DNA from 3 places in the Carnobacterium sp. CS13 genome. Region 2 is predicted to be linked to each of the others. Evidence: predicted binding sites of a transcription regulator. Region 2 holds the regulator's gene; each other region holds the start of a gene.

Evidence for each region. The regulator LexA, encoded in region 2, represses DNA repair genes until DNA is damaged. The targets are predictions, from matches to a motif close to CNAACANNTGTTNG.
Region 1: a site for LexA is predicted at 7,842-7,855, ahead of recX (recombination regulator RecX). Genes of this name have one in related genera too.
Region 3: a site for LexA is predicted at 3,666-3,679, ahead of dinB (DNA polymerase IV). Genes of this name have one in related genera too.

What each region holds. Positions count from the first base shown of each region.
Region 1 covers NZ_CP067364.1:1,453,454-1,464,450, reverse strand. Annotated here, with positions in the region: gene JHE06_RS07120 (glycosyltransferase family 2 protein) at 97-1,080, shown strand; gene lpdA (dihydrolipoyl dehydrogenase) at 1,256-2,668, shown strand; gene JHE06_RS07110 (dihydrolipoamide dehydrogenase) at 2,810-3,373, shown strand; gene JHE06_RS07105 (deoxynucleoside kinase) at 3,398-4,069, opposite strand; gene JHE06_RS07100 (general stress protein) at 4,510-5,484, shown strand; gene JHE06_RS07095 (SDR family oxidoreductase) at 5,681-6,553, shown strand; gene JHE06_RS07090 (general stress protein) at 6,595-7,779, shown strand; gene recX (recombination regulator RecX) at 7,915-8,778, shown strand; gene mutY (A/G-specific adenine glycosylase) at 8,775-9,989, shown strand; gene ntdP (nucleoside tri-diphosphate phosphatase) at 10,266-10,799, shown strand.
Region 2 covers NZ_CP067364.1:1,172,284-1,183,280, reverse strand. Annotated here, with positions in the region: gene JHE06_RS05790 (ABC transporter ATP-binding protein) at 1-528, opposite strand, end outside; gene JHE06_RS05785 (ABC transporter ATP-binding protein) at 528-2,279, opposite strand; gene JHE06_RS05780 (YneF family protein) at 2,395-2,631, opposite strand; gene tkt (transketolase) at 2,819-4,822, opposite strand; gene JHE06_RS05770 (DUF896 family protein) at 4,942-5,184, opposite strand; gene lexA (transcriptional repressor LexA) at 5,347-5,970, shown strand; gene JHE06_RS05760 (adenine phosphoribosyltransferase) at 6,040-6,552, opposite strand; gene recJ (single-stranded-DNA-specific exonuclease RecJ) at 6,576-8,909, opposite strand; gene JHE06_RS05750 (DegV family protein) at 9,030-9,896, opposite strand; gene JHE06_RS05745 (DUF1836 domain-containing protein) at 9,907-10,500, opposite strand; gene JHE06_RS05740 (acetate uptake transporter) at 10,682-10,997, opposite strand, start outside.
Region 3 covers NZ_CP067364.1:718,266-729,262, reverse strand. Annotated here, with positions in the region: gene JHE06_RS03520 (DHH family phosphoesterase) at 1-334, opposite strand, end outside; gene JHE06_RS03515 (DRTGG domain-containing protein) at 350-1,681, opposite strand; gene JHE06_RS03510 (metal-dependent hydrolase) at 1,710-2,390, opposite strand; gene dinB (DNA polymerase IV) at 2,501-3,634, opposite strand; gene JHE06_RS03500 (metal-dependent transcriptional regulator) at 3,822-4,469, opposite strand; gene adhE (bifunctional acetaldehyde-CoA/alcohol dehydrogenase) at 4,669-7,311, opposite strand; gene JHE06_RS03490 (post-transcriptional regulator) at 7,557-7,838, opposite strand; gene yajC (preprotein translocase subunit YajC) at 7,963-8,286, opposite strand; gene tgt (tRNA guanosine(34) transglycosylase Tgt) at 8,377-9,522, opposite strand; gene queA (tRNA preQ1(34) S-adenosylmethionine ribosyltransferase-isomerase QueA) at 10,179-10,997, opposite strand, start outside.

The sequences.
Region 1 (10,997 bases), 280 kb from region 2:
ATTGGCAGCTAGTCATTTGTTAAGCTGCAGTCTTATCAAATGGCTAGTGTTTTATCAGAGCAAGATTACATAAAATAAACTGAAGGAGGCAGACGAATGATATCCATTATTGTTCCAGTTTATAATGCGGAAAACTATCTTGTAAAATGTTTGAATGATTTAAGATACCAAACCTATCATAAACTGGAAATCATTTTAGTGGATGATGGATCGACGGACGCCAGTGGGCAAATCTGCGAACGTTTTGCCAGGGCAGATTCTCGTTTCAAAGTCATTCACAAAAAAAGAAATGGACTTTCGTCTGCTTATAATGCAGGACTATTGATCGCTAAAGGAAAGTATGTAAGCTTTGTGAGTTCAATGGATCGTGTAGATGAGGTGATGTTTGAAAATTTGATTTCACTGATGCTGAAAACTCAAGCAGAGATTATTATTTGCGGCTACATTGAAGAAGACTTTGGCAGCAATAGCAAGTATATTGGACCGCACCAAGTTATTGAATGGCAGAGGGAAGAAGCGCTTCAAAAAGAACTAAACCGAAAGAAGCAATATGGGTTTATGAACAACAAACTCTTTTTGATGGATTTGTTCAAACAGCCTCCTAGTCTGCGGTTCGATCCAACCATTTATCTTTTCGAAGATTTGTTGATGTGTATCCAATGTTTTTTAAAAAGCGAGAAAATCATCTATACTCCTACGCCTTATTACCATTATGTGAAGAGCCCATATCTGTTTACCTTTTCTTCTTTCATCACAGATAAAGAAAATCTATCAGGACTAACTGCATTGTCGCGAGTGATAGAGTTGTGTGAAGATTTGGCAGAAATCAATGTGATCAAATTAAAAGAACAATACATGACTTTTAATTTAGAGTTATTAATGTATGCTTATGAGCAAAAGATAAGCCACGGTTGGATGGTAAATGATCTCAAAAAAAACTTATATCATTATAAATTAAGTGAGTTAAACGATAAAAAATTACAAATGAATTATCTCGTAGCGCGCAGTAGTTTAAAATTAAGTTATCTTATTTGGAAACTGAAGCGAAAAGACCAACCCAGCTATGATAACGATAATTGAAAACAAACGATTGCTAGTTGCCTAATGTAGTGACTGTGTTGGAGATAGGAGCTGAACTATGAACTGCTTGATAACCGGGGCAAGCAAAAGAATTGTTTTTTTGTTGTAAAAAACGATATAATAAATAATAAGTGTTGAATTCGCTTTCGGTTAAACGATAGTAAGAACGGAAAGGATGAAAACAATAATGGAAAAGAAAGAAACGGTGATCATCGGATCTGGCCCTGGAGGTTATGTCGCAGCTATTCGAGCAGCCCAATTAGGACAAAAAATCACTATTATTGAAAAAGAATATATCGGCGGGGTTTGCTTAAATGTCGGATGTATCCCATCAAAAGCATTAGTTTCAGCAGGCAATCGCTATTATGAAGCCATTCACTCAGAAGTTTTTGGAGTACGATCGACCAATGTTAAAATCGATTTTCAAAAAATGCAGGAATGGAAAGACAATAAAGTTATTAAACCGTTGACGAAAGGCGTAGAAGGCTTATTAAAAAAAAATAACGTCGAGATTATTCGAGGAACGGCTTCTTTTAAAAACCAAAAAAATTTAATCGTCACAACGACAGAAGGCGAACAAGAAATCGAATTTGAAAATGCTGTGATCGCTACGGGCAGCAAACCGGTCGAACTTTTAAACGAACCATATGTCATTCCGTTTGGAAAACGGGTCGTTGATACGACAGGCGGATTAAATATTCAAGAAATCCCAAAACACCTGATTATTTTGGGAGGCGGGTATGTCGGAACTCAATTAGCTGGAGCGTTTAGTAATTTTGGGTCAAAAGTTACGATTTTAGAAAAAGACCCAAAAATCATTTCTTTTTTTGATGATGATTTAGTTGAGCTGGTTAAAAAAAACTTTGTTGAAGAAGGTGTAACCGTTATTACAAATGTAACTGCAGCGCATTCGGAAGAGACTGACACAGGAGTCATAATTCGTTACGAAGCTAGTGGTGTTCCAAGCACCGTGGAAGGAGATTATGTCTTGGTGACCGTTGGCCGAAAACCGAATACCGATCAGTTGAATTTAGAAAAAGCGGGTGTTGAACTAACCGCAAGCGGTAAATTAACGGTAACCGATCAGTTAAAGACTACAGTACCTGGAATTTACGGTATTGGAGATGTGGTTCCCGGAAGAGCTTTCGCGCATAAAGCTAGTTACGAAGGGAAGTTAGTTGCAGAGATCATTTCTGGCGGAGATGCTAAAGTTCAAGCGAAAGCGATGCCGGTAGCCGTTTATACAGAACCTGAATTAGCTACTGTAGGCATGACGTTGAAAGAAGCAGAAGTAAGTGAAATCAAGCACACGATTAGTAAATTTCCTATGAAAGCAAATGGACGTGCGTTATCGCTGAACCAGCCGGCGGGTTTTATTCGGCTGATTCTACACCCAGATGATGAAAAGATAGTCGGTGCACAAGTAGCGGGCGCTGGGGCAGCGGATTTAATCGCAGAATTGGCATTGGCTATTGATATGGAAATGGTCGCGGAAGACTTAGCCCGTACGGTACATGCGCATCCAACTCTTTCTGAAACAGTGACAGATGCTGCAGAATTGGCTATGGGATTTTCAATTCATTTTTAAAGTGAGTTAACATTAGCGCTGGCAAAGAATGGCTTTCTTTCGTCAGTGTTTTTTTGAGTTGAGTTGAACTGAAAATATAAAATGCGTTTATTTATTTCATGTTAAACTTGAATAAAGTGTAAGCGGAAAGGAACCATCAGAATGAAAGAAAAACACACACAGCACCCTCAAAAGTGGACAGGTTTAAAACCCACTCGCTTTAACAAATACCGTTCGTGGATCAATAATCAAAAACCGGGCATATGCGGAACGTATGTCAGTGCAGTACTGCTGCATGATGTTTACTTACATACTTATGGGCTTAATGTATCTAAAACGTCTTTATTGACCGGATTAAAAACAGTCATTGATGAAACTTTTGCTTATCGCGGTACATTTCCTTGGGACCTTTGGCATGGATTGAATGTCGTATTGAAATACAATCCAGATTATCATGCGAGAATGAGTTTTATCCCTGATAAAAAAGTAGTCGAATTGTTGGATCGTCCTGATCCTTTGCCCGTTGCAGTTGGAACAGCGCGTTTATTAGGCAGTTCATATAAAAACCATTGGGTAGTGGTATATGCTTATGGTTATGATCCAAATGGAAAACTTTATTTTAAAGCTTACGATAATCATGGTCGAAGTGCCGCTATCATGCCTGCTTCGCAAACGTTTGGTTGCGTTTGGCTGCAAAACAAGAAGACAAAAAAAGACAAACGATGAACATTCATCGTTTGTCTTTTTTAATTATTCAGCCACCATAGCTTCTGAGCGTACTTCATTTAACCGGACTTTCACACGTTCAATGATCTCCACAGCATCGTCAGGATTTTCTAAGTCTAAGGTATCGATATCAACTACCATAGTTGCGCTTTTATCGTATGCTTTAAACCAGTCATCGTATTGTTCATGAAGATGGGTGTAGTAGGTTAACAACCCTTCGTTTCCTTCAATCTGTTCGAAAACACGTCCGCGTTTCTCAATGCGGCTTAAAACAGTATCCAAGGACCCGCGTAAATAAATCAATAAATCGGGCGATTTCTTTGGCATGCCATCTAATTCTTCCATCATATTATCTAACAAATCCAAATAAGTATCCATTTCCGCATCACTCATATTGCCTTCTGCATGGTTTATTTTCGTAAACAAAGCATCTTCGTAAATGGAACGATCCAAGACATTATTTTCATGTAGAAAAGCAGATTTGATACTCCGGAAACGACTATTTAAAAAATGGATCTGCAGGGAAAAAGCCCAGCGTTTTGGATCCTCGTAAAATTTTTCTAAAATCCGGTTATCGTCGACACTTTCATAGAAAGCCTCGCTTCCTAAAGCTTCAGATATTAATTTTGTATAAGTACTTTTTCCAGCACCAATCATTCCAGCTAACACAATCACAGCTTTATGTTCCCCTTTCACTTGACGGTCACACTCCTATCAAAGACCGGTCTCGTCTTCGTTAATTTGCACCTATTAGTATAGCATATTTAGGGGAAAAAGTTCGGTTTAAAACGGTGATAAAATAGATTTATTTTTTCTGAAATCCTGAAATTTGGTGAATGAAAAAAGAGAAAAGCGGCATAAATGTCTTAACCGCTTTTCTCTTATAAGTAAAGAAGAAGTGGAACACAGACTAGGCGAATAAAGCTGATAGTGTATTCTTTCCTGTCAGCGGTAGGAGAAATGAAAAACAGTGAAAACTGTTGATTGAAGTGTTCTTCTTTGATTGCCTTTTTGATTTTTGCTATTATGAATAGTAAGGATAGTAAATAGTTACAAAAGTATCAGACAACATTTCCACAGTTATTCTGTTTGGTTAAATGAAATACGATAAAATTGGAAAATGGAGTGTGAAGATAATGGAAAGACGAGTAGAAGGAACCTATACATCCACAGACGAAGCAGTAAAAGCGGTAGAACGTTTATTGAATGAAGGATATGTAGCGGATGAAATTCTGATCATTACGGATGATAAACACGAAGATGAATTAGAAGATTTAACTTTAGTAGAAGTAGAAGCAGTAGAAACAGATGAAGATGTTTCGTTATGGGATAAAATCAAAGAAACGTTTAGTTTTGGCAACTACAATGCCGAAAATGGAGCGAATCCTTTAATTGAATACGGAGTAGACGAAGATGCTGCCGAACATTTTAGCGAAGCGTTAGAGAACCGCGAAACGATTATTTTATTAGATAGTACTGCTCCAGCCAATAATGATCAACTGTCAACCGTTAATGAAGAAGTCTTAAATGGAAATGAGAACGGCAGCGCTGCCGAAAAGCAGGCTTCTACTGAAGAAAAAGATTATCGATCAACTGAAGCTTTATCTGATCCTGGACTTGGCGGGAAAAACCACCATGAAACAGCTATGACAGGAACAGAAGAAACAGATAAAGAAAAACCCAGCAAGATGCCAACAAAAGAACCAATGAAACCCGTATCTGGGGAAGAAGAACAATACGATCCGACAAAAGCACAATCGGCTAGAGAAGATGTACAAGGAACGTCTGTTGCTTCTTCGCCGGATAAAAATCCTACACCGCCAGCAGAAAAGGAAACAACTCAAGACGGTGAGTCACTAGACACTCTTCCGCAATTAACAGGAGATGAGGATTCGGTTCAAGTAGAAGAAGGAAATCATGTTTACCCAGATAACATCAGTACTGGAGTGGTTGGAGAAGATACTGAACCAACGACTTCGCCCTTGAATGCGGAACCGAAGCAAGAACAGCATCCGGATGCTCATAAAAACATTCCGGAAAGCGATGCTTATTACAGTAATAAATATGAAGACGCCGGTGGAAAAACAATTAAAGATGATGAAAGCAAATAATAAAAAGCTGAGGCCGATTAAAAAATCGTGCCTCATTTTTTTAAATTAGGCTTACCAAAGAGCAGTCTGCAGTTGAAAAGAAGCGAATACAGAAAAAACAAAACTTTAACAAGCGTTCTTTTTTGTATCCGTTTTATTTATCTGTTACGATGATTCTATAGAGAGAAAATAAAGGTAAAGAAAGTTGGGATTAAAAATGAGTGAAGAAGAAAAAGTAAAGACACAACAGCCTAAAGCAGATTATTTGATGGATGATGAAAGTGAAAATGTTAATCCAACACCACAAACAGAAAGCTCAGATTACTTAGCCGCAGGAAAATTAAAAGGAAAAAAAACCTTGATTACCGGAGGCGATAGTGGAATCGGACAAGCTGCAGCATTGGCTTTTGCTAAAGAAGGAGCAGATGTAGCGATCGTTTATTTTGAGTCAGATGAAGATGCACAATTCACTAAAAATAGAATTCAAGAAATCGGTCAAAAAGCGTTAGTTTATAAAGGCGATGTCGGCGACGAAGCTTTTGCTCAAGAAGTCATCGACAAACTTATCGCTGAGTGGGGCACGTTAGATGTATTGGTAAACAATGCCGGTGAGCAGCATTATCAGGAAAAAATCGGAGATATCACCGCAGAGCAATTGGACCGAACTTTCCGAACCAATATTTTTGGCATGTTTTACCTGACAAAAGCAGCGATGCCTCATTTGCCTAAAGGAGCCTCGATCATTAACACGTCTTCGATCACGGCTTACCGCGGCAGCTCGACCTTGCTGGATTATTCGGCAACGAAAGGAGCGATTGTTTCCTTTACGCGCTCTTTCTCACAAAATAAAGAAGTTACCGACAAAAAAATCAGAGTCAACAGTGTTGCTCCAGGTCCAATTTGGACGCCTTTGATTCCAGCTACTTTTCCAGAAAAAAAACTGGAAAGCTGGGGGAAAGACGGCGCATTAGAACGTCCGGGACAGCCTTATGAACTAGCACCGGCATATGTCTACTTGGCTAGCTCTGACTCTAGTTATGTTACTGGTCAAACGATTCATGTAAATGGCGGTGTGGTAGTCAACGGTTAAGGCAATAAATAAATAGAAAAAATGATGGGAGCGATCAAAGGATGACTAAAGTAGTAGAATCTTCATATCAGACAGTTGATGAAACTATCGGTGCAGTAGAACGGTTACTAAGTGAAGGACGTTTAGTGAGCGACATAGTGATTGTCACAAGTCGTGAAAATCAATCAAATATTCGTAATCGTACGCTTGTTGAAGTCGATCGTGTTCCCGCTGATGGAAATAAAACAGCTTGGGAAAAATTTAAAGAAATGTTTACCGATGTTGACGAAACAGCAGCCTTGGAACATTACGGTATCGATAAACAAACGGCATTGCGTTACAACGATGCCATCAAAATGGGGAATTACGTTATTTTAGTAGAAGAAAAAAAAGACATTCCTACCCGGCACAATCTAGACGATCAGCCAGTTGATTTGTCTGAAGCTTTTGCCAAGGTAGAACAAGAAAAACCAATTGGACAAGCAGGAAGTGGAAAAAAAACAGTGGTAAATACGACTTCACCGAGGGGTGAGAGCGCTTATTACAATGATCAAGATAGTCGTTTAGGCGAACAAATGTCCACCGCAGATGAAGCGAAAACGTTTTCCGGAAAAAATAATCAACCCTCAGACTCCAGCGGCGGGTTTAGCCGAGCGAGACAAGGAACACCGATTGGTCAAGGAGGAAGCGGAACAAGAATAGTCAAGAATTCTTCTTACCCTGCTGGTGAGAGTGCTCATTACAATGATAGTGACACACAACTCAGCAAACGCACTAAAGAGGATGATGACAAGTTGTTTTCACTAGAAGAAGATGAGATTTCGGCTGAAAAACCAACTACGGTTGTAGAAGAACCAGTATCTAGTACAACGGAGACGACGATGCCGGTCACCAATTTAGCAGCTGATCCTTCTTATAGAGAAGGGGTCGTCGATACAGTAGTTCCTGAAATAACCAAAGAAAACAAACAAATCGATGAAACGGCTCAAGAAAATAAAAAAACAGGTTCAAAGACTAAGCCTCACGAACAGGATGAAACAATTAAAGCTAATAACAAAACTCTTAAGCAAGAGTACGACCCAGCAGACAACCCTTTACAAGGCAGACCGAAAGACTCAACGGATTTTGAAACAGAAAATGCTCGCGAAACAGCCGTTGAAGATTCTGAATCTTTGCCTCGTTTTGATAGTGGTACAATCACTGGGCAACCTTTCGTTGATCCATTACGGGATGATTTTAAAAAATAAATAATTTTCAGTAAAAATGATGACGAAGAGAATCTCGTCATCATTTTTACGTTTTCTCAAACCAAACTTCTGTTCTGTTTAGAGGATGTTTTTATGCTATAATGGCATAGATAAGAATAGAGGAGGAAGATCAATATGAAAGACGATTTATTAAAAGAAATCCTTTCCTCAAATAAATCAGAAGCGGGTTCTTCTGTTCCTAAAATAACTAAAATAGGAACACAAAAAAGAAAAGGGCGCTACAATATTTATTTAGATGAAGAATATGCTTTTCCAGTGGATGAAGCTATTTTAATTAAGTTTTCATTACACAAAGGGATGGAAGTCTCTGAGGCGTTTCGTGAAGAATTAGAGTCAGAAGACGGAACAAGAAAAGCATATGTACGTTCTTTGAACTATTTGAATTATGGACTGCGCTCAGAAAAAGAAGTGCGGGATGATTTAGCAAAACATGACTTTTCAGATGCTGCCGATGAAGTTGTTGAGCAATTAAAAGAACAAGGCTATCTAGATGATTTGATGTACGCAGAAAGTTATACGCGTACTGGTGCAAATGTCGGAGGAAAAGGTCCTCGTGTTATTAAACAAGAATTAAAAAAACGCGGGATCAGCGAAGAATATATTGAAAAAGCTGCCGAACAATACCCATTTGATCAAATGGTTGAGAACGGAGTCCAGTTAGCAGAAAAAGTTATTCGACGTTCTGGGCAATATTCTAGTCGCGAAACCAATAATAAATTGCGTCAAAATTTAATGCAAAAAGGATTTGATGCAGATATCATTACACAAGTGCTAGAAGAAGTAACCGTTGAAAAAGAAGAAGATGAAGAATATGCAGCAATCAAAAGACAGGGAGATAAAATTTGGCGTAAACAAGCTAAATTGAAAGGGTATAAAAAAGCACAAAAAGTCAAAAGCAGCCTGTTTCAAAAAGGATTTGCTGGTGACTTGATCAATCAATTTATTGAAGAAAAAGAAATGGAAGATCAAGCAGAATGAAAAATGAAAATGTATTAAGTAAAGCGCAAGCAGAAACGATTAAAGAAGTTTACGGCATTGAAATGTGGCCGCAAGAAAAAATAGAACGATTTCGTGCAACTCTTTTAAGTTGGTATGATTTAGAGAAACGAACGCTGCCTTGGCGCATCAACAACGATCCTTACCGAATCTGGGTATCGGAAATCATGCTGCAGCAAACGCGTGTCGATACTGTCGTTCCATATTATTTGAATTTCATGAAAAAGTTTCCCAGTATTCAAGCTTTAGCTGAAGCTGAAGAAGATACGTTATTGAAGGCCTGGGAAGGTTTAGGTTACTACTCGCGGGTTCGAAATCTGCAAAAAGCAGCTATCCAAATCTCAGAAGAATATAACGGTGAGATGCCTCGCGATCCAAAAGAAATCATTAAATTAAAAGGCATTGGACCTTATACGGCAGGGGCTATTTCGAGCATGGCATTCGGGTTACCAGAACCAGCTGTTGATGGCAATGTTATGCGCGTATTAAGTCGTTTATTTGAAATTGATGCAGATATTGCAAAACCTGGCAACCGAAAAATTTTTGAAGCGGTTATGCGGGAGTTAATCGACCCATACAAACCCGGCGATTTTAATCAGGCTTTTATGGATCTGGGTTCAAGCATTTGTACGCCTAAAAATTATCATCCAGAACTAAGCCCAATTGCTGAATTCAATGCTTCTTATTTAAACGGGACGTGGGAAAGATATCCGGTGAAGAGCAAAAAGAAAAAAGCTGAGCCGGTTTATTATGTTGGAGCGCTGATCAAAAATGAAAAGAATGAATTCCTGTTGGAAAAGCGCCCTGCAAATGGGTTGTTGGCAAATATGTGGATTTTTCCTTTAATAAAAGAGAGTTCGGTTTTACAAGAAATAAATATTAAACCAGGAAAACTGCATTTAGTGAAATCTGAAGTGAAGCAAGACCAAGTACTGTCAAATTTATTGACTGAATTGAATTCTCATTATCGCGTTGAACCGACACTGATGAAGCAGCCATTTGATGAAATAGTGCATATTTTTAGTCACTTAAAGTGGTTCATCGCTGTTTATTACGGGCAAATGTCAAAAGAAAACATAAAAATACCTGAAAATTGCCGGTGGGTGCACCCCGATGATTTTAATGATTATACATTTCCAGGCCCACAAATGAAGATGTGGCAAAGTTATCTGGAAAAGATGGAAAACAAATAATCAACAAACAAATTAAACCCCTTAAGTAGAAAAAGCGTCTTTTTACTTAATGGGGCTTATTTTGCTGTCGTATTAACACTTGTTTGGAAATAAGCCTTTTTATTACCCTTTAAATAACGATTTCTCATCTTTCTTTCATTTAATAATAGCTTTTTTGATTTAAATGAATGAATTTGTGATATAATATCAATGAGTTCGAGTGAACTGATTCACTCTCTGGAGTTATTTATTAATTTCTCGCTACGCGTTTATGAGAAAAGGAAAGTTGGGTTAGGGATGCATGTTCCAAAAGAAGGAGAATACATCACAATCCAAAGCTATAAACACGATGGAAGTTTACATCGCACATGGCGAGATACTATGGTTCTTAAAACAAGCGATCAATCTCTAATTGGGTGCAATGACCATACATTGGTGACCGAGTCAGATGGGCGACGCTGGTTAACAAGAGAACCGGCAATTGTTTATTTTCATAAACATTATTGGTTCAATATTATCGCAATGATCCGCGACAACGGCATTTCGTATTATTGCAACCTTGCTTCGCCTTACGCCTTAGACGACGAAGGAGTGAAGTATATTGATTATGATTTGGATATTAAGGTATTTCCCGATGGCGAAAAACGTTTATTGGATGTAGATGAGTACGAAGACCATAGCAAATTGTGGGGCTATCCTGATGATATCGACCATATTTTAAAAGAAAACGTTAAAACTTTAGTTGAATGGATCAATGAAGAAAAAGGTCCGTTTTCTAAGGAATATGTTGACTTATGGTACAAACGTTATCGCCAATTGGCAAACAAATAAACGGTCTTCTGCTGGATGAGATGGTTATTCTCAAACGATGATTTTTTTTGAAAAAGGCACCTCTATTACTGCAGGTGCCTTTTTTCTGTTTTAAGGAGTTCTATCATTTTTGAAGTTAGTAAGCGAAATAACTGTATGTTACAAACTTGAAATTTTCGGAGGGATAATGGCTGCTTGTAGCCATGAAGAGGCTTGATA
Region 2 (10,997 bases):
AGTGATTTCCAAACTTAATAAAGCCATCGCAATAAAAGAAGCTACAACTCCAAAAATCCCTTGCAAAACGGTAAGAAATACTTCAAAAAACTCTTTGATCGTCTCAGTATCATTGGTTACGCGCGTCACGATTGAACCAGCAGGCGTTTGATCAAAAAATCTCATCCCTAAAGTATGCAATTTAGTAAACACTTTGTTCCGGATATTCTCCACTGTTTTTTCAGAGGCCAAATTAAACAGGTACAGGTTTAAATACCAAACAATAATTTTGAGCAAGGTTACTCCGAAATAAGCAGCGGCAAATAAACCGATAATTCTAGTTGTGGCTGTTTGCGTTGCTAGATAATCATCCATAAACGTTTGTAAAATACGAGGCAACACTACATTCGTTATAGCCACTAATACTCCGAAGAAAATAGCCATAAAAAATTTACCTTTAAACGGGGCGCCAAATTTAAATATTCTACTCACAATTTGGAACTGTTCTTTAAGAGGAAAGGATTTTGACCCACTTGTTTTTTGCTCCATTAGTCTCCCCCTCCTTCAGTTGTTCTTTCCAATTGCTGTTTGTCATACATTTCTTTATACCAACCATTGAGAGCCAATAATTCTAAGTGAGTCCCGCGTTCAATGATTTTTCCTTCTTCGATAACGATGATCTCATCAGCATGCAACACACTGCTGATGCGATGAGCCGCAATAATCGTAGTTTGTTCTGACCGTTCGTGTTTCAAAGCATTCAAGATAGCTTCTTCCGTTTTGGCGTCCACAGCTGAAAGTGCATCGTCCAAAATCAACAGTTCTGGTTTGATGATTAGAGCACGAGCAATTGAAAGCCGCTGTTTTTGACCGCCGGACAATGAAACTCCGCGCTCTCCCACTAAAGTATCGTAGCCTTGCTCCATTTCCATAATATCTTCATGAACAGCTGTTAGTTTCGCTGCATGCTCGACTGCGGATTGATCTAATTCTTGATCTGCAAAACGAATGTTTTCTTTGATGCTCGTTGAAAACAAAAATTGGTCTTGCGGCACATAACCGATATGCTGCAATAGAGCATTTAAAGAATAATCCCTAATGTCTGTATTTCCATATCGGATTTGGCCTTTATAGCGGTCGTATTCACGCAATAACAATTTGAACATAGTTGTTTTCCCGGATCCGGTTTTACCAACTACTCCAAGTGTTTGGCCTCGTTTCAATTCAAAATGAATGTCTTGCAAAACAACTGCAGAGCTTTTTGGATAACAAAACTTTTCAACAGTGTAATCGATATCTCCTGTGATGGCAGTTTGAATGGCATCAGGATTTTCAACGATTTTAGATGTTTCTTGCAAAAGACCTTCAACCCGGTCGTAGCTTGCACTACCTCTTTCTAGAATATTAAATAACCGTCCAATGGCAAACATGGGCCAGACCAACATCGCGATATAGTTGATAAAGGTAACAAAGTCACCGATGGTTATCGCATTAGTCATCACAAGATGTCCTCCGACGATAATGGTTAAAATATAAGAAATACCAATAATAAAAGTCATTACTGGATCAAATAAAGAATCAATTTTATAGACTTTTCTATTTGCAGAAACAACCTGTGCCGTTTTTAATTTGAAATCTTCCACATCTTCATTTTCCTGTCCAAAAGTTTTAATCACTTTCATTCCAGAAATGCTTTCTTGCGTTTTATCGTTCATATGTGAAAATGCAGCCTGTGCTTTACGGAAACGTGTATGCAATTTAGAACCCAGCACCCGCGAAGCAACTCCTAACAAAGGCAAAGGAATCAAGGCAATCAATGTAAGCCGCCAGTCAACCACTATCATCATAGCTGTAATCGTTATGCCGCCCGTAATAATAGAATCCACAAAAGTTAAAATCCCGCCTCCAGCTACGTTTCGGATGGCATTTAAGTCATTCGTCGCATGTGCCATCAAGTCTCCTGTACGGTATTTTTGGAAAAAACTATTATCCATCTCCGTAAAATGATCGAATAAACGTTTCCGTAAAATCCGTTCTAGCTTAGCGGATGTTCCCCAGATGTTCATACGCCAAATATAGCGAAAAAGATATTGCGTAAGAGCTGTGACAGTTAAGATAATGAGCCATTTAATCAAAACTATTTTGGTCAAAGAACCTTGTTTGATTTCATCGATCACGATTCCAAGGATTCTCGGTGGTAATAGTTGTAAAATTGAAACCAGAATTAAAAAACTGATTCCTGTAATATAGGCTTTTTTCTCTTGTTTAAAAAACCAACCTAACTTTTTATAGACGCCCATATAACTTTTCACCTACTCCCTTTTTTGTCCTTTTAAAAGGCTGTTTATGAAATAAAAAATGCGAACAGAAAAAATCTGCTCACATAAATAATATAAGCAAAACATCATATGCCGCTTATTTTTTTTTATTTGCTTTATCTGATTGCACTTTCATCGATGCCATCATTTGTTTGATTTTCTTTTCAGATGGTTTTTGACCCATTTGCATCATCAACATACGTAAAGTATCTTCATTAATTGGCGGGTTCTTTTTGAAATAATCCATCATGTATTTTCTTGCTAAGAAAAATCCACCAACTAAACCTGCAATTAACGCAAGAATAATAAAAAGTATTGCTAAACCTGTGCTCATTTCATTCACTCCTTTCAAAATCTCTCAATGGTTAATTGTACTAGACTTTAAACTAAAAATAAATAGCTAAACGCCTTACTTAAGAAAAAAATGTACCGTTTGCCTGAAGATCTTTCAATTTCCATATAAGAAAGCCATGTGAATTGAACTGTTCTCAATCCACATGGCTGACAAATGAAGAAATAGTCTATAGCTTACTGTAAGCCGCTACAACATTTTCCACTGTAAACCCATAATTTTCAATAACCGTAGCACCAGGTGCACTCGCGCCATATTTGTCGATGGCTACCATAGCTCCATCTAGACCAACATAGCGTTCCCAGCCAAAGCTGGCGCCCATTTCAATGGAAACCCGTTTGCGGACGGCATTCGGTAAGACAGACTCTTGGTAAGCTGCGTCTTGTTTTTCAAATAGATCAAAACTTGGCATCGAAACCACGGAGACATCTTTCCCGTCTGCTTTTAATGCTTTTTGAGCCTCTAATGCTAAGGCTACTTCAGAACCTGTCGCAATCAAGATGCCTTCAGGCGTTTCTCCTGATTGAGGTGAAAGAACATAAGCCCCTTTAGCCACGCTTTCTTGCGCTTTTTCTTGTGTGCCTGGTAAAACCGGCAAGTTTTGACGAGATAAGACCAATAATGTCGGGTGATCCGTTGACATTATTGCGATCTTCCAAGCAGCGGTTACTTCATTCCCGTCTGCTGGACGCAAAACAGTTAAATTCGGCATGCCGCGTAAGCTAGACAAGTGTTCAACCGGTTCATGGGTCGGTCCATCTTCGCCGACTGCCACCGAATCATGGGTAAACACATAGGTTACCGGCAATTTCGAGATCGCCGCTAAACGAATCGCTGCACGTAAATAATCGGTAAAGACAAAGAACGTGCCGACATAGGTTCTTGAACCACCATGTAAAGCGATTCCGTTAGCAGCAGCTGTCATCGCAAACTCACGGACACCGTACCAAATATTGCGGCCCTCATATTGTCCCGGTTGGAAATCTTTTTCTCCAGCAACCATCGTGTTGTTTGAAGACGATAAGTCGGCTGATCCGCCCCAGAAATAAGGAACTTTTTCAGAGATAGCAGTCAAAACTTGGCTTCCGGTAACACGAGAAGCTAAAGCGTCGTCTTCTACGGAGAAGCTTGGCAATTCACTGTCCCAACCTTCTGGCAGTTCAGTAGTCATCGACAATTCGAATTGAGCCGCTAGCTCAGGGTAATCTTTACGGTAAGCTTCAAAAGCAGCCGTCCATTCTTTTTCCGCTGCAACGCCTTTATCGACCATCGTTTCTTTGAAACGTTGTGCTACTTCAGCGGGCACGAAGAAGTCTTCGCCTTCCCATCCGTAAGCTTTTTTCGCTGCTTCGATCCCTTCGGGACCTAGTGGAGCACCGTGGACTTTATGAGATCCCGCATTAGGAGCCCCAAAACCGATCACCGTTTTCACTTCGATCAAGGTTGGTTTCGTTGTTTCTGCTTTTGCTGCTTCAAGTGCAGCATTGATTTCGTCTAAATCGTTTCCATCTTTTACTAAAATATAGTGCCAATTGTACGCTTCAAACCGTTTTCCAACGTTTTCAGTGAAGGCTTTTGAAGTCGGTCCATCCAATGAAATATCATTCGAATCGTATAACATGATCAGTTTACCTAACTCTAAATGACCCGCTAAACTTGCTGCTTCTGCAGAAACCCCTTCCATTAAATCGCCATCGCCACACAAAGCATACGTGTAATGATCCACGATTTGGTGATTTTCTTTGTTATACGTAGCGGCTAAATGGGCTTCAGCCATTGCCATTCCTACAGCATTTGCGATCCCTTGTCCTAATGGACCAGTAGTCGCTTCAACCCCATTGGTATAGTGAACTTCTGGGTGTCCAGGAGTCTTACTTTCCCATTGGCGGAATTTTTTTAGATCATCAATCGACACCTGATAGCCTGCAAGGTGTAAAAGGCTGTACAACATCATTGAACCATGGCCGGCTGAAAGGACAAACCGATCCCGATCCACCCACGTTGAATTTTTAGGGTTTACTTTTAATTGTTGCGTCCAAAGAGTATACGCCATCGGCGCTGCCCCCATCGGCAAGCCTGGGTGACCAGAATTGGCTTTTTGCACTCCGTCTATACTCAGTGTTCTAATTGTATTTACCGCTAATTGGTCCGTATTGTCAAACAAGTAAATCATCCTTTCAATTGTAATACCTCTATTTTACTGTTTTATTCCCATTGAAGCAATCACTGAATGCATTTTTTATAAAGACAGTCTTTCTTTCCTCATACCTGCACTATTTATCGCTCCATTTGTTAGGAACGGTCGTGGATGCCTTTTTCTTTTTGGATTTCTTTCAATTTATCGGGAGTCACATCGTTGCCTTCCTCATCAACAACTTTTAGTCCTTCGATATGATTGCGCATTCCTCCTCGAAAAGCCGCTAAATACGCTTCGCGAAGTTTTTTTTGTTCTGCTTGTTCAGACAAGCTCAGCCCTTCAGCTTTAGATTTATTTGCTAATTCATTGATTCTGGTCAATTGTTCTTTAGGTAACATTTTACTCACTCCATTATTTGTATTCTTTAGCTACTATACCAAAAAAATCCTATAAAATACATCAAATTGATTTTTAAATATAGCGAACATTTGTTTGATTCGCATATAATTTTATGGTATTCTATGAATAAGAAATATATAGGAATTGAGGTGCAGCTATTTATGCGTAAAACTCCAGAATCTAGACAAATTGAAGTATTACAATATATCCACGAACAAGTCCAATCAAAAGGTTACCCACCGACTGTACGCGAGATTGGAACAGCCGTTTCTTTATCTTCTACATCGACTGTCCATGGGCATCTGTCCAGATTGGAAAAAAACGGGTTTATCCAACGAGATCCTAGTAAACCGAGAGCAATCGAATTAACAGCTACGGGGTTATCAAAATTAGGTGTTCAATTAAAACAAATTCCTTTGCTAGGAACTGTTACAGCGGGCGAACCCATCTTAGCAGTAGAAGAAGCGACCGATTATTTTCCGCTTCCGCCAAACTTAAAACAAGAAAGCGAATCGCTTTTCATGTTGACTATCCGTGGGGAAAGCATGATCGATGCTGGGATTTTTGATGGTGATGAAGTGATCGTCCGCAAACAATCCAGCGCCAACAACGGAGATATCGTTATTGCCTTGACCAATGAAGACGAAGCAACATGTAAGAGATTTTATAAAGAAGATCATTATTATCGTTTGCAGCCGGAAAATGAGACCATGGATGCTATTATTTTAGATGAAGTATCTGTTTTAGGAAAAGTCGTAGGACTTTACCGCAGCCATATATTTTAATACAAAAAGTCGCTAAACAAATTTTGTTTAACGACTTTTTATATTGTCCATTATTAGTTTATCAAGCTTCTAGTATTCCATTAAAGCTAAAATATCGTATCCTTTAATTTTGTCACGTCCATTTAAATCGGTTAACTCAACTAAGAAAGCCATACCGACTACTTCTCCTCCTAGTTGCTCAATCAATTTGACTGTTGCCGCAATTGTTCCACCAGTAGCTAGTAAATCATCGCAAACCAGCACTTTTTGTCCAGGTTTGATAGCATCTTTATGAATTTGCAAAACGTCATTGCCGTATTCTAAACCATAGTTGACTTCGACTGTGTCACGAGGCAATTTTCCTTTTTTACGTGCCGGCGCAAAACCGATACCTAATTCATAGGCAACGGGACATCCTACAATAAATCCACGAGCTTCAGGTCCAACAATCATATCCACGCCTTTATTTTTTGCGTATTGAACGATTTCGTTGGTAGCATAACGGTAAGCTTCTCCATCTGCCATTAAAGGTGAAATATCACGAAAGATAATGCCTTCTTCGGGAAAATCGGGTACATTTGCAATATATTTTTTTAAGTCCATTGAAACTTTTCCTCCATCCAATTTTACAGTTCTTTTTTCAACTGTTGTTTTAACCAGGTTTCTAGTTCAGTAAACCGACTATAGATCAAAGCTTCTTCAGCTGCTATTTTTTTCAAACGGTTTTGATAAGTAGTCGATTCAGTCAACTCTTTCTTTTCAGCATTTGGAACAATATTCATAACACCGTCTTTTATTGTAACAAATCCTACTTCAAAAAACACAGAAATCATAAAAATCAATAGTTTTTCTTTTATTTTCAAATGCGTTGCTAATAAACTTATTTTATGACGAACATCAATATCAATATGAGTTGCAGTATACTTAAAAACTTGTGAAAATTGCATCCGACTAGGTATTCCAGTAAGATAAGCTTCTTCTTGGTTAAAGAAACAAGCCACAACCTTTGTTGGCTCTACCTGATTCAATACAGTGCTTAATAAAGTTAAATCTGAGGGGCAATCAACTAAAATAAGTTGATCCGTGTGCAGGATAAAACCCTCGGCACTTTCTTGATCAGTGATCAAATGACTGTAACTTGTCTCAGTGATGCTGCTTTCATATTGTTGATAGTTTTTTTCATTGAAAAATAAATAATCAGCAGGTGCCATCTGCCAAATTGCTGGAGCGATTTGAGTACTTCTCAAATCAAAAACTTGCACTCCCTCAATTGCCAAGTCTTCAATCATCAACTGAGGCTTACGCAACCCATTCCATTCATTAATGCTTAACTGTCCTACAATCGATAGTTCAGCATCAGCACCAATCTCAGCTGCAACAGGGCCGAATTGAAAACCGATCACATCTAAAGCTGCTGTTTCATCCGCTATTTTTAATTTCAAATGTGCATTATCTCCGCCGATACGTCGAACATCTTGTGCTTTTACATTTTCGAATAAAAAGACCGGTTTAGGATTATCCGTTCCAAAAGGAGCAAGCTTTTGCAGCTCTTCGATTGATTCCACGCTACTCTCAGCTATGGTCAACCGTTCATCAACTACGATTTCTTCCGTTAACTGCTCAGCTAAACCGCTTTGCAGTAAGAAAGCATTGAGTTCTGTTTGAATCGCACCAATATTCTCGACAGGCAGTGTCAAACCTGCTGCCATATGGTGTCCGCCAAAATTCGTCGTCAAGTGACTGACATCTTCTAATGCTTCATACAGATGGTAAGCTGACACGCTTCGTCCTGATCCTTTAGCTGTCCCATTCGTCCTATCCATATTCAATACAATAGCTGGTTTTCCAGTCTTGCCAACCACTTTGCTGGCCACGATTCCTAAAACTCCTTCATGCCAGCCTTCTTTTGCTAATACATACACATGCGGGTTCGCATCGCTTTTTTCAATCATATCAAAAGCTTCAGCTGTGATGGTTGAAACCAAGGCTTGTCGTTCTTTATTTTTCTCATTAATTAACTGAGCTAAGGAATTCGCTTCGGCCTCATCGAATGTCGTCAACAATTCTACAGCAGGAGCAGCCTCGCCTAAACGCCCAATCGCATTCAACCGAGGGGCTAAAATAAAGCCAATCGTCTCTTCATCCACTTCTGATTGCTTGGCTCCAGCCACCTTGCATAAAGCAGCTAAACCCACTCTTTGCGATTCTCTTAAAACAGCTATTCCTTGCATGACCAAAGCCCGGTTTTCTCCTAATAAAGAAACTAAATCCGCCACGGTACCAACAGCTACTAAATCGAGTAATTCAAGTGGAACTTCACCCAGTAAAGCAGTCGCCAGCTTAAACGCTACTCCTACTCCTGCCAAATCTTTAAATGGATAGTGGCCATTTGGATGACGGGGATGAACAATTGCATAAGCCGCTGGCAAGATTGCAGGCAATTCATGATGGTCGGTTATGACTACATCAATTCCTAACTCATTGGCTTTAGCAATCGCCTCATGTCCTGAAACACCATTGTCACAGGTAACGATCAACCCAGTTCCAGCTTCGATCAATTTTTCAAACGCCTGAGTATTCGGACCGTAACCGTCGCTAAATCGATTTGGAATATAAAAATTTACTTCTCCGCCAATCATTTCGATGGCTTCTTTCAAAACGGACGTACTTGTGACACCATCCGCATCATAGTCGCCATAAACAGTGATCAGCTCACCTTTTTCAATTGCTTCCATAATACGGGAAACGGCTTTATCCATATCGTGCATGAGAAAAGGATCATGAATCCACGTCTCATCCGGCTTCAAAAAATGCTGGATTTCTTCTTCTGTCCCTAAGCCCCTTTGTAAACACAAAGTCGTAAATAATGATGTGAAACCTAATTTTCGGCTCAATTCTTCTTCATGTTCTTTGTCCATCAGCGTTTCTTTTACTTTCCATTTTGTATGTGCTTTTAGCAAATCGTTTCACTCCCAACTTTCATATTATAGCAAAGAATCCTCCTGAAATGTTATTTAAAAGTCTAAAACAAACAGAAAAAAGCTTTCCTAATAGAAATCAGGAAAGCTTTTCGTTTCACTTTAAGGTTCCAAGATACAGACACCGATCCCGATTAACCCAGGACCCGTATGAACACCTAGTGCTGGGCTAATTTGACCTTCGTAAATTTTATCAAAAAGCGGCAATTGCTTTTTAAGTTCAGCACGAATGCCCGCAACTTGGCTTTCAGCAGTTTTTCCGCCATAAGCAATAGCTAAATGGTATTTTTTAGCCGTTCCTGCAAATTCAACTGCTAAAGAAATTGCTTTTTGAACACTTTTCTTGCTGCCGCGTATCTTAGCGACGGTATCGTAAACCCCGTCTTCATTGCAGGTAATAATAGGTTTTAAATTTAACATATTGCCCAAGATAGAAGCGACCAAACCGATTCGACCACCTTTTTGCAGATACTCTAACGTTGGTACGTGGAAAAAGATTTTAGACTTTGCAACATCTTCTTCTAATTTAGTTTTGATTGTTTCCCAATCCAAGCCTTCTGCAACATAAGTATAGGCTTGGACAGCAATCAACCCGCTGCCGATTCCGATATTTTTTGTATCAACTGTGAAGATATCCAAATCTTTAAACTGTTCCGCCACTACTCGAACCATATTGTTTGTGCCGCTCAGTCCACTAGAAATAGTGACACAGATCACTTTTTCAAAGCCTTCTGATTGAATTTCTTCCAGCATTTCAGTGATGGTTTCGCCGCTCGGCAATGAAGTTTTAGGTATTTCTTCTTCTAACCGATCATATACATCTTGCGCTGTGATATCCACATTATCAGTGAATTCTTCATTATTATAGATAATTTTTAAAGGAATAACTTTCATATTTCCTAACTTAACGATTTCTTCAGGGACATTGGACCCAGAATCGACGAGAAAAGCAATTTTTTCTTTGTTCATAATTATCTCCTCACAGTTCAGTTTCTTTTTTTTGTTTGGTCTCTTTCCTATTTGCTGTTTTTTCTTGAGCAATCAAAGATAACGTTTTTTCAGTAACGATTTTAGTCGCTACCGCTATCGTTGCAGTGCGAACAACTAAATTAGCCATATCTGTATCATTTGGCATCAACGGCAAAGGGTGTCGATCTTTTTTCTCCAAATGTGAAGCGATAGCTATCAAAGCTGCTTCTTGTTCAGTACAAAACAAATCATACGCTTCCCGAATGCCGCTGATTGAAGCTTGATAGATAATTCCTTCTTTAACTTCTGGAATAGTCAAGACTTGTTTCAAAACAGAAATCGCAATTAGGTACGCTAAATGTTTTTTCTTATATCGCTTTTTCACAGGAGCTGGAATCAACCCTAATTTCACATAATTATTTACCATTGACGCCGTAATGATTTTTTTCTGTTGACTCGGATTAAACACAGAAAGATAAGTATCAATCAAAGTCAGTACTTGATCCATGTATAAATCAAAATCTGGCAAGTCTTCCCAACGCGGAAACCGAAATTGAGTAATTTCTTTTGTCCAGGCTATTAATTCTTCTTCTATTTTATTCATGTAGTCACCTATTCTAACAATTTAATTACCCATAGTTTACCATAAGTCAGATAACTAGACAAACTAGTTATTGAAACTAGATATTTTTTTGAAAAGCACTTCGAAGAATCAGCACCTAAAGGTAACCGCATACATAATAGCGTGGTTTAAACTCCTCTTGCAAGAAGAGGAGTTTCTTTTTTTATTTTTTAAAAATACCAAAAGGTTTGCCGATTGGCAAGAAAGTATAACCAAAATGTCCATTTAAAACTGCTGCCGCACTTCCATAAAAAGCAAAGATAGCAATCAAAAACTCAGCAATAGCAGCCATCATGTGAAAGAAGTTTTCTGCAATTCCAAAACTTGACATAAACAGCCCTAAGAAAAGAAAAGCAATCAATAAGAAAATCATAAATAAATTTTTATTGGTTTCCATCGCTCCCAATGTCATAAACACAGTGAAAACAAAGTAGCCTAAGAAAGCCACACCTAATTGTCTAGGGTCATACATTGCCTGA
Region 3 (10,997 bases), 450 kb from region 2:
CGTCATTGGGATGATGATCGATTTTGATTAATTTTGTGCCTTTGAGATACCGCTCATCGCTGATTCTTGGCCGATTAGCTGTATCTGTCACGATGACTAAAGCATCTTGGTAATCTTTATCCATTACGTCATCCATTGTCGCTAAGAACGCTAAATCTCCGACTGGCCCACCAGCTTTCAAGATCTTTTTAGCAGGAAAACTAGCTTTCAAGATTTCTACTAGCCCTCCTTGTGATCCAAGAGCATCTGGGTCAGGACGCATATGGCGGTGAACAATAATGGTTTCATAGGTTTTAATAACCTCTAGGACTTCTTCATAAGGTAAACGTGTCATAACTGCTTGCTCCTTTTAATTTCTTTGCATCATTTGGCAAATAACGATTGCTTTTGCAACCAATACATTTTCAACATAGACTTCAATATCAAACTTTGACGAACGTCTGCCTATTTCAAAGACTTTGGGTTTGATTTCTAAAACACTCTCTAATTGAATCATTTTAAAATAATGCAAATCCATTTGTTCAATCAACGCGTTCCGTTTCTGATAAACCAGCAACGAACGTTTCGCACAACTGGTTATGATTTCACTTAACACACCAAATGAAATGGTTCCAACGGAGTCCGTCATTTGCGGCGTTACACTAAACTTGTAAGATGGGATGGCTGAAGCCCAGTCATCGGGATCTTCACTGCTTAGTTCTATTTGTTCTTCGATTTGATCTGCGATCGTATCGCCAACTTGAGGTTGACGTTGTGCCGACTGCATAGCTTTCATAACGTCTTGTCTAGAAATAATCCCCATAAGAGTCAAATTATCTTCAACTACCGGCATGACTTCTAATTCGTCCCAAATCATCAAGTGCCCCACACTGGCGACACTCATATGTGTTTTTACAAGTGTCGGATCTTTGGTCATCACTCGTTCAATACTTATTTGATCAGCTTTTCCAATCATATCTTTAGCAGCCACAATGCCCACTAAACGTAAGTTTTTACTGACTACCGGGAAACGAGTATGACCGCTTTTTTCGTTTAATTTACGGTAATCCAATACAGTATCTTCTACATTCAAATACATTGTTTGCTCTAATTTCGTATAAATGTCTCCAACGACAATGATCTCTTTTTTTATCAGCTGATCCGTCATTGCTCGATTGATCATTGTCGCTACAGTAAATGTATCATAAGTAGTACTGATCAAAGGCAATGCTAATTCGTTGGCTAAATTGATAATTTTATCACTTGTATCAAAACCACCTGTGATCAAAACAGCGGCGCCTTTTTTCAAAGCCAGTTCCTGAACGCTTTCACGGTTGCCGACTATCATTAAAGAGCCAGGAGTGATGTAGCGGACGATGGCATCGTCTGTCATTGCACCAATGATAAATTTATTCAAATCATTATTTAAGCCTTTTTCACCGCCTAAAATATCTCCTTCGATAATCTTCACAACTTCTCCATAACTGAGGGTTTCAATACTTTCCTTCATTTTCCGTTCAATTCGAATGGTCCCCACTCTTTGAATAGTAGAAACCAATCCGCTATTTTGTGCATCTTTGATCGCACGATAGGCCGTTCCTTCACTGACTCGCAAATTTTTGGCAATGATACGGACAGAGATTTTTTCTCCAACAGGTAAAGTTTCTATATAAGCTAATATTTGATCGTGCTTCGTGGCCATTTGCTACCCTCCAAAAACTTTTGCTCTTTTAAACCTCTAAAATTTCTCCTACAGCTAATACACGACCTTGATTCCCTGCTAATTTTTGACAAAAAGCCTCCGGGTCTTGTTCAATCAAAGGGAATGTATTGTAATGAATCGGAACAACCGTTTTAGCCTTTAAATAAGATGCTGCTAGTGTAGCATCTTCAATGCCCATTGTATAATTGTCCCCAATCGGTAAAAAGGCTATATCGAGAGGTCTGTAGGCTCCAATCAACTGCATATCAGAAAAGAGAGCGGTGTCTCCTGCATGATAGAGCGTCTTTCCATCAGCATGAAAAATAATACCCGCAGCTAGTCCCAGTGTCGTTGGTTTTCCGTCTATTTCGTAAGACGAACCATGAATAGCAGGTGTCATTTTAATTTCTCCAAAATCAAAGGCATGTTTCCCACCCATCTGCATTCCATGTGTTTTCAATTTTTTTGATTCGAAAAATTCTGCGATTTCCACATTTGCAACAATCAAAGCATCTGTTCTGTGAGCAATAGCTTCTGTATCGCCGATATGATCAGCATGTGCATGCGTAATAATAATAACATCTGCTGCTACTGTTTCTGGATTCAAGTCACTCTTAGAATTACCTGTGATAAACGGATCGATTAAAATAGTATACCCTGTATCTGTCAAAACTTGTACACACGATTGTCCATGCCATGATACCTTCATTCTTGAGCTCCCCTTTCAATAGAACACTCCAGTAAAACTGTATTAATGTCTTTATTATACCCTTGTGAAAAAGAGATTGCAATTTAGCACTATGGGTCGCTTAGCTAACCCTACATTCTGATGTCATTTTCCCAAAGCGGCAAAACAATATTTTCAAATGTCAGCGGATCTAGGGTCGTAACTGTAATCCCTAGAAGCCTAATTCCTTTTTGAAGCTCTCCGATATCATCCCATAAACTTTGAATCTGGAAAAAAATTTCTTCAGCATCTTTGATCGAATTAGGCAGCGTGATTCGTTTCGTTACGGTTTCAAAGTTTGAATAACGAATTTTTAATACAACGGTTTTTCCATGTTTTTGTTCCTTCAGCAACGAACGTTCGACTTTTTTTGCTAAAAATCTTAATTCTGCCATTATTTCATTTTCTGTGGTCAAGTTTTTTTCATACGTATTTTCTCTACCGACCGATTTTCTTTCACGACTCGTGCGTACCGGTGAATCATCAATTCCTCTAACTTTACGGTACAAAGAATACCCCATCTTGCCAAAAAGATGGATCAATTCCATTTCATCTTTTTGGTATAAATCTTCTCCTGTAAAAATCTTCAATTCGTGCATCCGTTCCACAGTTTTTTTACCGACTCCATAAAACTTTTCAATCGGCAATTCTTTTAAAAAGAGTAAGGCTTGATCCGGTGGTATCACTGTAACACCAGCTGGTTTTTTATAATCCGAGGCTAATTTAGCAATAAACTTATTGTAAGACACTCCAGCTGAACAAGTTAGGCGGACACTTTCCCAGACTTCTTTTTGTATAGCGTAAGCCATATGCGTCGCACTCTTAAAGCCTTGCTTATTTTCAGTCACATCCAGGTAAGCTTCATCTAAAGATAGTGGTTCAATAATATCTGTATACCGCTTAAAAACCGCACGGACTTTTTCTGATACTTCTCGGTATAACTCATAATTTCCTTGGATAAAGACTCCATCGGGGCACAATTCAAAAGCTTTTTGAGCACTCATAGCAGAATGGACACCATATGTTCTTGCAACATAATTAGCGGTAGAAACGACACCTTTTCCGCTCGTTAATCTCGGATGTTTCGCAATAATAATAGGCTGTCCTTTTAATTCGGGATGTTCCCTTTCTTCAACAGAGGCAAAGAAGGCATCCATATCTACGTGAATAATTTTTCTTGATGTATCTCTGATCGGTTCGTCAAATTGCACTACCCCTATTTTCACCTTCTTCGCCTCCTTTCCTCTTTATTATACGCGAACGTACATTCTTGTTCAAGATACTCAAAAAAACTGCCAGATTACTTTCTTCCAAAAACCAAAAAAGCCTCCATAAGTTAGATGTTGAAATCCAATTTACGGGGGCGCTTCATTCCTTAATAGAAAATACTCTTCCTTATAGGATAGGCGCTACTTAGATTGCTTCTACATAAATGCTCGTAGCTGCCTTAAAACTAATCGGAATGCTTGCTTGTCCTTTTTCAATTGTAATGGGGCCTTCGTAAGCACCAATGTCGCTAATCGTGTATTCGTCATTGACTTTTACTCCTACTGATACTAAGTAATCAAGCAGATCTTTTTGGTCCGCTACGCGCTTGATCACAATTTTTTCATTTACCTTCTTTTCAGCTAGAGTTTGCAAAGGAGGTTCATTTAAAACACCCTCTTTGTTCGGTATCATCCCCCCATGAGGACAAACTGTTGGATAATCTAAATAAGCTTCCAAGCGATTGGTTAGTTCAGTGGATGAAACGTGTTCCAAAATTTCTGCTTCTTCATGAACTTGATTCCACGAATAGCATAAATGCTCCACTAAAAACACTTCCCATAAGCGATGTTTTCTCACCAGTATACTGGCTTTGCGCAGTCCTTCTGCTGTTAACTGTACGCCTTGGTAAGGGATTCGTTCAATAAATCCTTCTTTCAATAGTTTTGTCATCATTTCGCTAACGGATGCTGCTGAAACTTCCAACCCTTTCACTATTTCTTTGTTATTTATTTTAGTATCCGTCCCACCAAGTTCATATATTTTTTTTAAATAATCTTCCTTATTGGGTGTCATTTGTATCACCTGCTTTTCCTTTTTTTACCCTTGCTGAACTCCTTTTAATTATAGCTTTTCCTTCTTTTTAAAGCAACACATCCATAAATTAAGTTTAGGAAAGCCTAAAATTATTTTATGGACCATAAATCAAGATGTAAAGAGCCAGAACAAAAGTTGATTTTGTTCTGGCTCTTTCATTTATAAAAACGCTGAATTTTTATTCGCCTTCGTAGGCTTCAATAATAATTTGACGCAGTTCACTAATCAAAGGTTGTTTTGGATTAGCTGTCGTACATTGATCTAAGAACGCTAATTCAGCCATATGATCAACAGTAGCATCTAATACTTCTTGCGTTACTCCTTGAGATTTCAAGCTCATTTCAATGCCGACATCTTTTCCTAATTGAACGATTTCAGCAATCAACGATTCAACTAACTCTTGAGTCGTTGTGCCTTTGAATCCCATAAATCGTGCTATTTCCGCATAATCTTCATCCGCACGGAAATACTCGTATTTGGGAAATAGTGCATGTTTTGAAGGATCTTTTGCATTGTAACGAATGACATGAGGCAGTAAAATGGCATTCGTCCGACCATGAGGAATGTTGTATTCACCGCCTATTTTGTGAGCTATTGAATGATTGATTCCTAAGAATGCATTTGCAAAAGCCATACCAGCCAAGGTAGAGGCATTGTGCATCTTTTCTCGTGATTCTTCATTCGCGTACTCATAAGAATCCCTTAAATGTTCAAATACTAATTTGACTGCTTGTAAACTCAACCCTTTTGTATAGTCGCTTGCCATAACAGAAACATAGGATTCAATTGCATGAGTCAGCACATCCATTCCGGTATCGGCTGTCACTGATTTAGGAACACTCATTACAAATTGGGGATCAATAATCGCAACATCTGGCGTTAAAGCATAATCAGCTAACGGATATTTCACATGTGTTTTGCTATCCGTGATCACCGCAAAAGGAGTAACTTCCGAACCTGTACCAGAAGTTGTCGGAATACAAATAAATCGGGTTTTATCTAAAGTCGGAATTTTGTAAGTCCGTTTTCGAATGTCTAAAAATTTTTGTTTCGCCCCAAAAAATTCTGTTTCTGGTTTTTCATAAAATAGCCACATGCCTTTTGCAGCATCCATCGCTGATCCACCGCCGATAGCAATAATGGTGTCCGGTTGGAACTGGATCATTGCCTCTGTCCCTGCCATAACGGTATTGGTTGATGGATTAGCTTCAACCGCTGAAAAAACTTCTACTTGCACGCGATTTTTACGCTTGTAGAGTTCATTGATAATTTTGTCTGCATAACCGAATTCAACCATACCTGGGTCACAAACCAAGAAGACTCTTTCAACATTTTCCATTTCTTGCAAATAATGAATCGAGTTTTTTTCAAAGTAAATTTTTGACGGTAGTTTAAACCACTGCATATTATTTCTCCGTTTCGCAATTGTCTTGATATTCAATAAATCAATAGTGGAAACATTTTTAGATACAGAGTTTTTCCCATATGAACCGCAACCTAACGTTAAGGATGGAATCATATTATTGTACAAATCTCCTATGCCGCCTTGTGCTGTTGGTGAATTCACTAAAATACGGCAAGCTTTCATTTGTTCCCCGTATTTTCTCGCTAGCTTGTCATTTAACGTATGAATAGCAGCAGAATGCCCTAATCCGCCTAATTCCAACATCTTTTGAGCTAAGTCAAAGCCATGTTCAGTAGATTCTGCTTTTAACATTGCTAGTACTGGGGAAAGTTTTTCGCGTGATAATGGATAATCTTTTCCGACTCCAGCTAATTCAGCTACAATTATCTTCGTTTCTTTAGGTATTTTCAGCCCTGCAAGTTCAGCGATTTCCCAAGCCGATTGCCCGACAATAGCAGGATTTACAGCTGTTTTATCTTGATTCATCACTGCATTTTCTAATTTTTCTAGTTCATTAACTTTAACAAAATAAACTTGATGCTTTTCAAATTCTGATTTTACTGCTCCATAAATTTCTTGGTCCACGATAACAGCTTGTTCAGAAGCACAGATCATACCATTATCAAATGACTTAGAAGCAATGATATCATTGACAGCTCGTTTGATTTTAGCTGATTTTTCGATATAACTCGGTACATTTCCAGGACCGACCCCTAAAGCAGGTTTCCCTGTTGAATAAGCTGCTTTAACCATACCGGAACCTCCAGTAGCTAAAACGATTGCAACATCAGGATGATTCATTAATGCATTAGTTGCCTCGAGAGAAGGTTGCTTGATCCATTGAATGCAATCTTCAGGTGCTCCAGCTTCAACAGCGGCAGTTAAAACCGCTTGTGCTGCTGCTGCGGAGCATTTTTGTGCACTAGGATGAAAAGCAAAGACGATCGGGTTTCTTGTTTTGATGGAAATCAAAGCTTTGAATAAAGTCGTTGAAGTTGGATTCGTTACTGGAGTTACCCCACAGACTATTCCCACTGGTGTAGCTATTTCGATTAACTGTGATTGATCGTCATCACTGATAACTCCTACTGTTTTATTATCTTTAATCGAATTCCAAATAGATTCTGTTGAAAACATATTTTTAATGCACTTATCTTCATAAATACCGCGACCAGTTTCTTCAACAGCCATTTTTGCTAATGTCATGTGTTCACTTAATCCTGCCAAAGCCATTTGATGGACAATATGATCAATTTTTTCTTGATCAAATGTTTCTAACATAGTTAAAGACTTTTTCCCTTTACAAATCATTTCATCGATTTGAGTGCGAACCGTTCTTTCTTTTCCATTGGTCTTTTTTTCAGTTTTCGCAATCTTTTCTAGCGTGTTTGTAGAAGCTGTATTTGTAGAAGTCATCATTTACTCCCCCTATTTCTTATTGTTATCTTTTTCACAATACAAGCATAAGCTATTATTCAAAAATTGTAAAGCTTTTAATGGAAAGTTTTTAACATTTTACAAAAAACCTTTAAAACCCTAACGTATAAAGGTTATAATTGATTTTCGTCTATCTGAATTAGTTTGATTTCTAAACAACTCTTGTCGACAAGAATAGAACTTTATTCACAATTGAATATAAAAAAAAGGCCTTAGCCTTTTTCTTAAAATAAACTTTTTAAATCCATATCGTCTAATGAACTAGCTGGAGAAATCAGCGCTTCTACAGAGGCAAAATCTAAATAATCATTAGGAGTCAACGTCATGACTTGCCGAATTTGTTGGTAATAATGTTTGGGAATAGCTTTTTTCCAAGAAAAATACATTAAATAATGCCATAGATCTTCTTTTGTAATCTGTTGGTAACCCAGTGTGTGGAATTCTTGGATTTTCAAGTTTAACCAGGGTTCCAACTTTTCAAATAAAGGTGTTGAATCATTAGCCAAATCAAACACTCCTTACGTTGGGGGATTTTTTTGCCCAATTATTGATTCATTTTTAGTAGTGAAAAAAAACAAAAGAAAAGACTCTTCATCCTCTCTTTTGTTTCACTAAATGATCGCTTTTATTTTATTCTACGTCGTTGGTATCTTCTGGATTGGCTTCAAATGTTTCAATCGTTGAGGCAACAGCGACATCTTTGATGCGTGCAATTGCGCGTCTTTCAAAGGTTAAGAAAATGCCTTCACAATCAAGAACAACCGTTTTTTCTACATCGTTAATTTCATCAACGATTCCATGCAAGCCACCAATTGTTACAATACCGTCACCTTTTTTCAAAGAGTCCAACATGTTTTTAGTTTTTTCAGCCGCTTTTTTTTGTGGTTTGATCATCATAAAATACATCAATCCCATAATCGCAGCAAAAGGTAAAATAGTAATAATAAAATCCATTTCTTCACTCCATTCTTTCATCGATTCGATCTAGCCTAGTACTAACTGTACCAAACTTTGCCCTTCAGTACTACACATTTTTAAGAATTGTTAGAAATTCTTAGCATTTGGTTTATTGTACCCATATTCTTCAAAAAAGTTTTCTCTAAATTCAAGCAAGTTATCGTCCATGATAGCTTGTCTAACGTTTTTCATCACATTTAACAAGAAATAAAGGTTGTGGTAACTCGTTAAGCGTAAACCAAACGTTTCATCTGCTTTGATTAAATGACGAATATACGCTCTAGTATAGTTCTTACAAGTGTAGCAATCACATTTGTCGTCAAGCGGGCCAAAATCCCGTTCGTATCGTGCATTTTTAATAACTACTCGCCCTTTGCTGGTCATACACGTTCCATTACGAGCAATTCTCGTCGGCAATACACAATCAAACATATCTACACCGCGAATAACTCCGTCAATCAAAGAATCGGCTGTTCCTACTCCCATCAAATAACGAGGTTTGTCCTCAGGAATCAGCGGTGTAGTGTAATCCAACACTTCATTCATCAAGTGTTTAGGCTCTCCAACGGATAAACCACCGATTGAATAACCAGGAAAATCCATTGAAACCAAATCTCTAGCACTTTGCTGACGCAATTCTTTATAGCCCGCGCCTTGGATAATACCAAATAATCCTTGTTGGTTGGGTTTAGCATGAGCTTTTAGTCCACGTTCTGCCCAACGGCTAGTTCGCTCAACAGATTTTTTCACATAATCAAAACTTTCTTCAAAAGGAGCGCATTCATCAAAACTCATCATGATATCCGGACCTAACTTATTTTGGATGCCGATAGCTTTTTCTGGAGAAAGAAACATTTTCGAACCGTTCAGATGATTTCTAAAATGAACCCCTTCCTCTTCAATGCGGCGCATATCACTCAATGAGAATACTTGAAACCCACCAGAGTCGGTTAAGATTCCTTTATCCCAATTCATGAATTTGTGCAATCCACCCGCTTCTTCGACAATATCTTCTCCTGGTCTTAACCATAGATGATAGGTATTGCTTAAAATAATATTTGCTCCCATAGTTTCTAACTCTTCAGGTGCGATACTCTTAACGGATGCCAGTGTTCCTACTGGCATAAACATTGGTGTAGGGAAGGTTCCATGAGGAGTAATGATTTCTCCTAATCTAGCACCAGTATGTTTTTCTTTTTTTATTAAACGGTATTTAATAGCCGGTTCAGACATATTTATTTTCCTACTTTCATTGTTCTTGGCAATTTTATTTTTGTCAATCGTATTTTAACACTTTAGTAACTATACTAAGAATTTTCTTTTTTTGCAAACCCGCTTAGACCTTAAGAGGCTTTTATTACCACCTAATATAGCCTTTTATCGCAAAATAAGAAACAGATATTTTTGCGATCCGTATTTTAAAAATAAACGAACTACGACATTTTTCAATCTATTCAAGTTTTTAAACCGGTCTATTTCCGAAACCTAAAATAAATTGGTTTTCTTAAGCACTTAACTTGTAAGCGATACCTTTTCATGCTATATTATGAGTGTAAAGAGAGATGCACGTATGAGTGAACGACAAACTTTCTTTTTTGTTTAGCTTCAAAGAAACAAATAAAATCAACATTCAGTTTCGATTTACCAGTTTCAATAACCATTCAGTTAAGTCAATCAGTTAAGTAGGCGATTAAAAAAAACAAATCTTAGCTCGATAGTTAGTTTACGCTTAAATGAACGCAACGAATAAAGTATAAAAGAATCACATGTCGTTTTTTCAAAAGAAGTTTAATATCCAAACAGTTCGATTCTAAAAAAAAAGTTCACTCATACCTCTCTTAAAACAAAGGAGAAGTTGGCATTTTCAGCCCGCTTCTCTTTTTTGTTGTTTATTTTACAAACATCGCATCTCCAAAACTGAAAAACCGATATTTTTCTTTTACAGCATGCTCATAAGCTGCTAGAACCTGCTCTCTTCCCGCAAAAGCACTGACGAGCATAACCAAAGTTGACTTAGGCAAATGAAAATTAGTTGTAAAAGCATCAACTAACTTAAACTCATAGCCTGGAGAAATAAAGATACTAGTCCAGCCGCTATCTGCTTGAATGCTGCCATTAAATTTTGTCCCAATGGTTTCAAGAGTCCGTATAGAAGTTGTTCCTACAGCAACAATTCTGCCACCTGCCTTTTTTACTTCATTTAATTGGCTAGCGGCTTCTTCAGATAAACGGTAAAATTCAGAATGCATTTCATGGTCTTCAATGGAATCGACGCTAACGGGCCGGAACGTTCCTAACCCGACGTGTAATGTTAAGAAAACCAATTGAACCCCTTTAGCTTTAATTTTTTCTAATAACTCTTCAGTAAAATGCAAACCAGCTGTAGGAGCAGCTGCTGAACCATTTTCTTTTGCATAAACCGTTTGATAACGTTCATTGTCTTCGAGTCGTTCTTTAATATAAGGCGGTAAAGGCATTTCTCCAAGAGATTCTAAGACTTCCAAAAAAATACCGTCATAAGAAAAATCAATGATTCGTCCACCATGATCCAATTCTTCTTTGACCACAGCTTTCAAACGACCATCTCCAAAATGAATTTCCGTTCCAACTTTAGCTCGTTTAGCCGGCTTAACTAATGTTTCCCATTCATCATTTGAAGTGTTTTTTAACAACAACACCTCAACGTGTCCCCCTGTTTCAGGTTTGGT